DNA from 2 places in the Allobosea sp. 124 genome. Region 1 is predicted to be linked to the other one. Evidence: riboswitches for the same ligand, from Rfam matches in the RefSeq annotation. Region 1 holds a riboswitch; the other holds the start of a gene.
The links. Region 1 has a riboswitch for glycine ahead of C8D03_RS15445 (L,D-transpeptidase). Riboswitches for the same ligand answer to the same signal wherever they lie in the genome.

Region 1 (4,786 bases):
CGCGGACCGGATCGGCGCATGGGCGTCGGGCCATTTCGATCTCGGCCAGGCGATCTGGCCAAAGACCGCGGCGACCGGCGCCTATGAATCCTGGCGCGCCTTTGCCACCCAGGATCTCTCGCCCGAGATCGCGGGGCTGAAGGGCTTCTGCCTGCGCATCTCGCGGGAACCGCTCGCTGCCCCGGCAGCGATCAGGCGCGCAAGCCTTGCGCTCGGCCTGCCGCAAGCTGCCGCCGAGTGCTATTTCACCGCACTCCTGACCGGGCTCGGGGGCTGGGCGCAATATGCCCGCCACCTGCACTGGCAGGCGGAGCGCGACGGCGGCACCGACCCGACCATCACCGACCTACTAGCGATCGCACTCGCTTTCGAGGCGGCTCTGCAGGCGCAGTTCGGGCGGCAGATCGCCGATCCTTGGCGTGAGGCGATCGAAGCCCATGCCGAACCGTTCGAACCCGGCAGCGACCAGATCATCGACGCGCTACTGCAGGAAGCCTATGATCGCGCCGCGCAGCGCCGGTTCTTCACGGCCTGGCGGCCAGCCGTCACTAAGAAGGAGCCGCCGGCGCGCCCCTCGGTGCAGGCCGCCTTCTGCATCGACGTCCGCTCCGAGATCATCCGCCGCGCACTGGAATCGCTCGATCCCGGCGTGGAGACTCTGGGCTTCGCCGGGTTCTTCGGCATCGGCGTCTCGCATCGCAGGCTCGGCTCCGTCGGTGGCGAGGCGCGGTTGCCGGTCCTCTTGAAGCCGGGGCTCGGCTCCTTCACCTGCGACGCCCCCGGCGAGGCCGCCGAGGATCGGCAGCGCATCGGCGCCCGCGCCCGGCGCGCCTGGGGTCGCTTCAGGCGCGCGGCAGTTTCGTCATTCGCCTTCGTCGAGGCTAGCGGGCCGCTCTATCTCTGGAAGCTCTTCCACGATTCCGTCACGGCCGATCACCGCCCGAACGGCGACTGGGCTGCGCCGCAGCTCGACGCTTCGCTCACGGCGAGGCAGCGCATCGAGATGGCGGCGACGATACTGCGGGCAATGTCGCTGACCTCGCGCTTCGCCCGGCTGGTGCTGCTGGCAGGCCATGGCGCCCGGCTCGTCAACAACGCCCATGCCAGCGCCCTGCAATGCGGCGCCTGTGGTGGTTTCCCCGGCGACGTCAACGCCCGCCTGCTGGCCTGCCTCCTGAACGATGACGAGGTCCGCGTCGGGCTCCCGGCGCAGGGGATCGACGTACCGGCCGATACACGTTTCGTCGCGGGTCTGCACGACACGGTCAGCGACGAGATCACGTTGTTCGACCCCGAGTTGCTGCCGGCGTCGCATGCCGCCGATCTTACCCGGCTGGACTCGCTGCTGGCGTCCGCCGGACGCCTCGCCCGGACCGAGCGAGCGCTGCACCTGCCCGGCGCGACCGGCGAAGGCGACGTCGCCCGGCGTGGCCGGGACTGGGCTCAGGTCCGGCCGGAATGGGGGCTGGCTGGCTGCAAGACCTTCGTCGCCGCGCCGCGCCGGTACACGGCAGGGGCCTCCCTGGCGGGGCGTGCCTTCCTGCACAGCTATGACTGGCGCGCCGACAGCGAGTTCAAGGTGCTCGAGCTGATCCTGACGGCGCCCGTTGTCGTCGCAAGCTGGATCAGCCTGCAGTATTACGGCTCCGCCGTCGCACCGCTGGCCTTCGGCGCTGGCAACAAGCTGCTGCACAACGTCGTCGGCGGGATCGGCGTCTTCGAGGGCAATGGCGGCCTGTTGCGCGGCGGGCTGCCCTGGCAGTCGGTCCATGACGGTGAAGCACTTGTCCATAAACCGCTGCGCCTCTCGGTCGTCATCGCCGCCCCGCGCGAGGCGATTCTCGCCGTCCTCGCGAAGCATCCGGATCTCCAGGCGCTATTCGACCACGGCTGGCTGACGCTGTTCACGATGGACGATGCGGGCCGTCTGGCCTGGCGCTACCATGCAACGAACGGCTGGACCGATTTTCAGATTGAAAACGATACGGGGCGCTTGGCGGCCTGAAGCCCATGAGCGGACGCGACTATCCGAGGATGGCCGGTATCCGTTAGAAAAACCCGAGGCGTCGAACATGCCGATGTCGTGATTGAAGGGATTTGATAGAGGCCCGCCCCGGAACCGTAGTTAGTCAAGGGCCTTCTCAAGCGGTCGCTGGAGAGGTTAGCAATGAATCGAATCGCCCTAATGACGCTGGCCGTGGTTTCCGGCTTGACGCTGACCGCCTGCAATCCATTGGAGACGCAGCCGGTAGGTAACTCAAGCGTCCCGCAGCCGGCCAAGTCCGTCAAACTTAGCCGGTACGTCGGCAAATGGTACGAGCAGGGCCGCTATGAGGCGAGCTTCCAGAAGGGCTGCGAGGGTGTCACTGCCGACTACGCCACAAAGCCGGACGGCTCATTATCGGTGGTCAACTCTTGCCGTCAGGGCGGCTTGAACGGTCCGCTCAAGACGGCTGAGGCTTCGGCGCGCGTCGTCGATGGATCAAATGGCTCAAAGTTAAAGGTAACGTTCTTCTGGCCGATCGAAAGCGACTATTGGGTCCTCGACCGCGCGGACGATTACTCCTGGTCCATGGTCGGCGAGCCTTCGGGAAAATTCCTTTGGATACTCACGCGCGCCCAAAAAATTGACACACGGCAATACGAAGCGTTGACCAACCGCGCGCGCGCGATGGGCTACGACAAGCAGTTGCTTCGACGGACGCAGCAGTAGTCGTCTTCCCGTCGAGATCACCGAGCCATCCACCCCTGCCGAGGCCCGCGCAGATGAATTTGCGCGGGCTCCTTATCGCGGCATCAGAGCGTTGTGAGGGCCGTGCTGCCAATTGAATCGTTCGCCGATCGTGTCGAACTCCTCGGTGCGATGACCACCGTGGCGCCCACGGGAACGCGGTTGAACAGGTCCATGATGTCCTGATTGAGCAGCCGGATGCAACCGCTGGAGACCGCATCGCCGATGGTGTGAGGCTCGGTCGTGCCGTGGATGCGATACAGGGTGTCGCGGCCATCTATGTAGAGATACAGCGCGCGGGGGCCGAGCGGATTGTTGACGCCCCCGGCCATTCCCTTCGCCCATTTCGCGTTACGGATCGGATCGCGCTTGATCATGCTGAGCGTCGGCGTCCAACTGGGCCAGACCGCCTTGCGTCCCACGGTCGTTCGGCCCGACAGGTTCATCCCGTCCGCGCCGACCCCAATCCCGTATCGGATCGCTCTGCCGTTTTCGCGCACCAGGTACAGGAAGCGATCCTCAGTATCGATGATGACCGTGCCCGGCTGCTCTCGGGTATCGTAAGCGACTTCGCGGCGCAGGAACTGGTCGTCCACGACCGAGATGTCGGTCGCCGCAATGACATGCTTGTCGCCGACGATCTCACCGTACAGCGCGACGTATTGCGGATCGAGCGCCGGCGGGCTTGGCGCGGTCGCGCTCTGTGTCAGCGAACATCCTGCGCTAGACAGAGCAGCAGCCAGAAGGCCGACGAACTTGAGGTTTCTGAGCAGACGTTCGCGGCCGCTCGGGGGGACGGTAGAAGACATGACGGAACTCCTTCCGCGCATGACATGCGCGAGCCCCCTCTGTCATTGGCCTGAGAGTTTCATCGGGCCGAACCACTCGACACCGACTTACACCGTGGGCGGGAGCGTCGCTCCGCTTTTCAGAGTCTTCTTAGCAAGCGGTTCGGGTGCCTGAGAGTTTCCGGGGCGGTTGCTCCTTCGGCGGTCTTGCGACGCTCTCCCGCTTTGCTGGATCGAGGTATCAAGATGCTCTGAGGCGGATGTGTGGAAAAATGAGCCGGAAACATGGCGACTCTACCCTGTTGTATAAATCTCACGATATTAGCCGGATCCGCCACAATCGTGCGGTTCATTGCGTCCGGGATATCGGCGAGGGCTGCGCCGGCGGCCCTGCCTCGGGTGAGACGGCCCGCCGCTGTTGCTGCCCTTCTAACTGAAGGCCATATGCGCGGGGGTTCCCTCGCGGGCGGACGACTACCCGAATGCCCCGTCGAGCTGTCGCGCGCGCTGATCCAGAACGCTCCTTCGTCATGACAGTAGCCGGCGCCCGCGCCACCGATGTCGGCGTCCTTGACGGCAGCTCGATCACGGTCGACCGAAGCGTAGTCGCCGGCGATGGTGCCGTTATCGTTGCAGTGAACGGTGAGCGCCGCATCAAGCTAATCCGCATTGCCGGCGCCCGCAAAAGTCTCGCGTTCGGCAACCAGCGCTACCCCGACTACGATCCGGTCGACCGGGATCGAGCGGTCGAACAACGACGGCTGAAAGATTGCCAGGACGATGCGCGGTGTTCCAGGCTTCCCCCGGAATCGGACCTCTCGGATGTCGGCAACCGGTAGCTTCAACCTTACCTGGGAGCAGACGTTCCAATCGTCTGCTAAGGGCCGATTTTGTTGAAGAAGTCGGTGTTGCTGCGAGCTTGAGGTTCTGATTCAGTCGTCCTTGTGGAGGGCGGCGCTATGATGGGCGAGCGGACGGTTGCACAGGAGGCACTGTTCTACGAGTTCAGCTTGAGCGGCATGTCCCGGCTGGCCACCTGCGGCGCTCCATCGACCGCTTCGTTGATCTGTCCGGCATTCGTGCGCATCTACGCCCCTACTACAGCGACACCGGCCGGCCCTCGATCGATCCCGAACTGATGATCCGGATGTTGATCGTCGGCCACTGCTTCGGCATCCGCTCCGAGCGCAGGCTTTGCGACGAGGCCCATCTGAACCTCGCCTACCGCTGGTTCTGCCGGCTCTGGCTCGAGGGCGATGTGCCCGAC
Region 2 (4,786 bases), 2.8 Mb from region 1:
GCCAAAATCGACGGAAGGACCGGGGTGCCCGGCCGAGGAGAATGGCGGGTAGATCGTCCAGCCCGTGCCGACGCCATGCGCGCCCGGGGCGCCTTCCATGAACATCGACATGATCAGCAGCACGAAGGCGGCGACCGTCAGCCAGAACGAGATGTTGTTCATGCGCGGGAACGCCATGTCCGGCGCGCCGATCATCAGCGGCACGAACCAGTTGCCGAAGCCGCCGATGACGGCGGGCATGACCATGAAGAAGATCATGATCAGGCCGTGGCCGGTGACGAAAACGTTGTAGCTCTGGCCGTTGGCGAAGATCTGCAGGCCGGGCTGCTGCAGTTCGATGCGCATCATGATCGAGAGGAAACCACCGACCAGGCCCGCCATGATCGAGAAGATCAGGTAGAGCGTGCCGATGTCCTTGTGGTTGGTGGACATCAGCCAGCGCCGCGATCCGGTCGGATGGGCGTGTTCCTCGTCGTGATGTCCGTGGGCGTGAGCGTGCGGAGCCGCTGTTGCCATCGCCTTGGTCTCCTCGTGCGAAATCGCTTCGCGACAGTCAGTCAAATCAGGTTCGCCGCAGGCCTTGCGGCCCGCAGCACGTTAACGGCTTTCACTTGGTCGCGGCGGCGACCTTGCCGGCGGCATCGCCGGCATTGGCGAATTTCTGCTTCGATTCGGCGAGCCAGGCGGCGTAGCGCTCCGGGCTGACGACGCGGAAGGCGATCGGCATATAGGCGTGGTTCTGTCCGCAGATGAACGAGCACTGGCCGTAATAGATGCCCTCGCGATCGGCCTTGAACCAGGTCTCGTTGAGGCGACCCGGGATCGCGTCGATCTTGATGCCGAAGGACGGCACGGTGAACTTGTGGATCACGTCGGCGCCGGTGACCTGCACGCGCACGACCTTGCCGACCGGAACCACCGCCTCGTTGTCGACGGCGAGCAGACGCGGAGCCTCTTCGGCCGCGATCTTCTTGGTTGCGATCGCCTCGGCGCGCTGCTTCTCGTCGAGCATCAGCGAATCGAAGCCGAAGGCGCCGCCGTCCTGGGCGTATTCATAGGACCAGTACCACTGCTTTCCGGTCACCTTCATGGTGATGTCAGCCTGCGGAATCTCGAGCTGCAGCTTCAGCAGGCGGAAGGAGGGGATCGCGATCACGACGAGGATCAGCACCGGGATCACCGTCCAGGCGACCTCGAGCAGGGCGTTGTGCGTGGTCTTGGAAGGAACCGGGTTGGCCTTCTCGTTGAAGCGCCAGGCCACGTAGAGCAGCAGGCCGAGCACGAAGATCGTGATCACGAAGATGATCACGTTCAGCCAGTCATGGAACCAGTGGATGTAGTGCGCGACCTCGGTCGCCGCGCCCTGCAGGTTCAACTGCCAGGGGCTCGGCATGCCGGTTCCGGCCATGGCGCTGTCGGGGAGCATCGTCGCCGCGGCGGCGGCGAGGGCCGATGCGGCCACGGTGGCTAGGGTCCTGCTCAGAAATCGCATCGATCCGACATAGCTCCTTGTCATGCCCTGCATGGGCCGCCCATCACGAAGCGTCCACCGGGGCGCTGATGACGGGAATTGTTCCATGCGTGGCGAGTGCGACCGCGAGGCCACCTTGCTCTTCGGGATTGCGATAAATCAAAGATCACGCTTGCGCCAGTGGGGCAATGCGGGGTGCCGGCGCATCCCGTGCGGCATAATCGCGCGAGGTCGGCCCGCGGTGGCCCGGTGATGGCCGCTCTCTCCTTGACAGGACCGGGCCTGCATGGTCCCAACGCAATCCACTGCGGGGGCAAAGCGGGATTTCGCGGCGGGGAGCCGGCTTTCCGCCTGAATTCCGCTCTTAACTTCGGTTGTATGTCCGGCGGCAGGGCGTCGGTTTGGAGGAATCGCAAGGATGGGTAGGATCATCGGACCTGTCTGCGCGGCGGCTCTCGCGCTGGCTGGCGCCGCTCTGGCCGCCGGCCCGGCGCTGGCCCAGGGCGCGGTCAAGTCGACGCATGGCGACTGGCAGATGCGCTGCGAGGTGCCGCCCGGCGCCAAGACGGAGCAATGCGCGCTCGTTCAGAACGTCGCGGCCGAGGACAGGCCGAATCTGACGCTTCTCGTCATCGTGCTGAAGACGGCCGACCAGAAGAGCAGGCTCCTGCGCGTGGTCGCGCCGCTCGGCGTGCTGCTGCCGTCGGGGCTGGGCCTCAAGATCGACGACAAGGACATCGGCCGCGCCGGCTTCGTGCGCTGCCTGACCACGGGCTGCGTTGCCGAGGTGGTGATGGACGATGCCCTGCTCGGCCAGCTCAAGGGCGGCAAGAGCGCCACCTTCATCGTGTTTCAGACGCCGGAAGAGGGGGTGGGCGTGCCCGTTTCCCTCAACGGCTTTGGCCCCGGCGTGGAGACCCTGCCGTGAGTGATGCGCTGCTTCGTCGGCCGAGCCTGCTGGCTCTGCCCTTTCTCTGCCTCGGCCTCGCCGGCTGCGGTTCTTCCGGCTCCTCCTCCGGCCAGCCAAGCACGATGCAGACGCTGGGCAATGTCCTGATGTTCCAGTCGACGACGCCGCCGCCGCCCGACCAGTTGCCGAAGGACGACCCGGACGAGCAGTTCATCTGCCCCGAGGTCATCATCGCCGATGGCGGCGCCGCGGTCCGCGCCCAGTCCGGCCCCGACAGCGGCAGCCTGCGCCACCAGATCTCGATCCTCAACGTCGCGCGCGAATGCACGCCCACCGGCAATGGCGGCTTCCGCCTCAAGGTCGGCGTCGAGGGGCGCGTCCTGCTCGGGCCCGCCGGCGGCGCCGGCAGCTATGGCGCGACGCTGACGACATTGGTCTCGCGCGGCACGACGCAGATCGCCCGCCGCTCCGCCCGCGTCGGCGGCACTGTGGCCTCCGGCCAGGGCGGCGTCGATTTCTCGCATGTCGAGGACGGCATCGTGGTTCCCGCCGGCCGCGGCGACGTCGAGATCATCGTCGGGCTGGGCGCCGGCGCGGCCACGCCGGCGCGTTCGCGCCGCCGTTAGGCGCGGCGCGAGACGGCCGCAACGCGAAGACTGGCGTTGATTGCCGCCAAACGAGGCAGCGCCGCGATTGACTAAGACGCGGCGTCTTGTATCTCTGCCAATAGCCGCAACATCCCCGCGGGAGAGACCGGGTCCGGACGTCGTCCGAGCCCGGCGCCGAAGGCGCAACCGCCCCGGAAACGCTCAGGCAAACGGACCGCGTGGGAACTGGCACTCTGGAAAGCGGCGGGGGAAACTCCGCCCACCGACGGGTGTAACCTGTCCGGCGCCACCATGCCGGCACGGGGAAATCTCTCAGGTTCCAAGACAGAGGGGGCGCGTTCCGGACAGTTCCGTCCGGGGCTTGCGCTCGACTCTGGAAGGGGCCGTCCATGGCTACCGACGCCGATGTTGCCGATGCTAATGTTGCCGCCGTCCCGGCTGCGCCTGAGGCCATCGTTCTCAAGACTCCGCTGCATTCGCGCCATGTCGCGCTCGGCGCCCGCATGGTGCCCTTCGCTGGCTACGACATGCCGGTGCAGTATCCGACCGGCATCCTGACCGAGCACAACTGGACGCGCGAGAAGGCCGGCCTGTTCGACGTCTCGCATATGGGGCAGTGCTTTCTGGTCGGGCCCGATCACGAGACCACGGCGCGTGCGCTCGAAGCCCTGATACCCGCCGACATCGTCAATCTCGCACCGGGCAAGCAGCGCTACTCGCAGCTCCTGAACGAGGAGGGCGGCATCCTCGACGATCTGATGGTGACGCGGTCGATCGATCCCGATGAGGACGGCGCGCTCTATCTGGTCGTCAATGCAGCCTGCAAGACCGAAGACTACGCCCATATCGAGGCGCGACTGCCCACCAATGTGAAGCTGATCAAGGCCGAGCACCGCGGCTTGATCGCGCTTCAGGGTCCGGCTGCCGAAGCGGCTCTGGCGGCCATCGCGCCCGAAGCCGCCGGGATGGGCTTCATGACCTCGCGCAGCATGAAGGTCGCCGGCATCAAGGCCAATGTCAGCCGGTCCGGCTACACCGGCGAGGACGGCTACGAGATTTCCGCCGCGGCGGCGAAGATCGGCGAGATCTGGGACACGCTGCTGCTCGACGCCACTGTCAAGCCGATCGGGCTGGGCGCGCGCGATTCGCTGCGGCTCGAGGCCGGGCTTTGCCTCTACGGCCACGACATCGACACCACGACCTCTCCGGTCGAGGCCGCGCTGACCTGGTCGATCCAGAAGCGCCGGCGCGAGGAAGGCGGCTTCCCGGGCGCTGCGCGCATCCAGCGCGAATTCGCGGAAGGCGTCACCCGCATCCGCATCGGCCTGCTGCCGGAAGGCCGGGCGCCGGCCCGCGAGGGCGCCGAGATCGCCACGCCCGAGGGCGAGATCGTCGGCAAGGTCACCTCCGGCGGCTTCGGCCCGACGCTGAACGCGCCCTGCGCCATGGGCTATGTCACCAAGGCCCACAGCGCGCCCGGCACCCGGCTCGATCTGATCGTGCGCGGCAAGCCGCTGCCGGCCGTCGTCGCCGCGATGCCCTTCGTGCCCAACGGCTACAAGCGCTGATCCCCAAACAACCGCTGTCCTTTCCGGAGACTGATCCCATGGCCGAGACCCGCTACACCAAGGACCACGAATACATCCGCATCGAGGGTGACACCGGCACGGTCGGCATCACCGACTACGCCCAGGGCCAGCTCGGCGACGTCGTCTTCGTAGAGCTCCCGGAGATCGGCAAGGCCGTCGCCAAGGGCGGCGAGGCTGCCGTGGTCGAAAGCGTCAAGGCGGCGTCCGA

Region 2: it holds a riboswitch for glycine, as region 1 does, so the genes downstream of both, gcvT (glycine cleavage system aminomethyltransferase GcvT) here and C8D03_RS15445 (L,D-transpeptidase) in region 1, are expected to answer to the same signal.

What each region holds. Positions count from the first base shown of each region.
Region 1 is NZ_PZZM01000001.1:3,259,091-3,263,876, reverse strand. Features, by position in the region: gene C8D03_RS15455 (YbcC family protein) at 1-2,005, shown strand, start outside; gene C8D03_RS15450 (lipocalin family protein) at 2,168-2,713, shown strand; gene C8D03_RS15445 (L,D-transpeptidase) at 2,797-3,540, opposite strand; glycine riboswitch at 3,669-3,752, opposite strand; gene C8D03_RS15440 (S24/S26 family peptidase) at 4,050-4,358, shown strand; partial or broken gene C8D03_RS15435 (IS1182 family transposase) at 4,479-4,786, shown strand, end outside.
Region 2 is NZ_PZZM01000001.1:501,186-505,971, reverse strand. Features, by position in the region: gene ctaD (cytochrome c oxidase subunit I) at 1-516, opposite strand, end outside; gene coxB (cytochrome c oxidase subunit II) at 608-1,492, opposite strand; gene C8D03_RS02410 (invasion associated locus B family protein) at 1,890-2,399, shown strand; gene C8D03_RS02405 (hypothetical protein) at 2,396-3,007, shown strand; glycine riboswitch at 3,116-3,216, shown strand; glycine riboswitch at 3,217-3,327, shown strand; gene gcvT (glycine cleavage system aminomethyltransferase GcvT) at 3,379-4,557, shown strand; gene gcvH (glycine cleavage system protein GcvH) at 4,596-4,786, shown strand, end outside.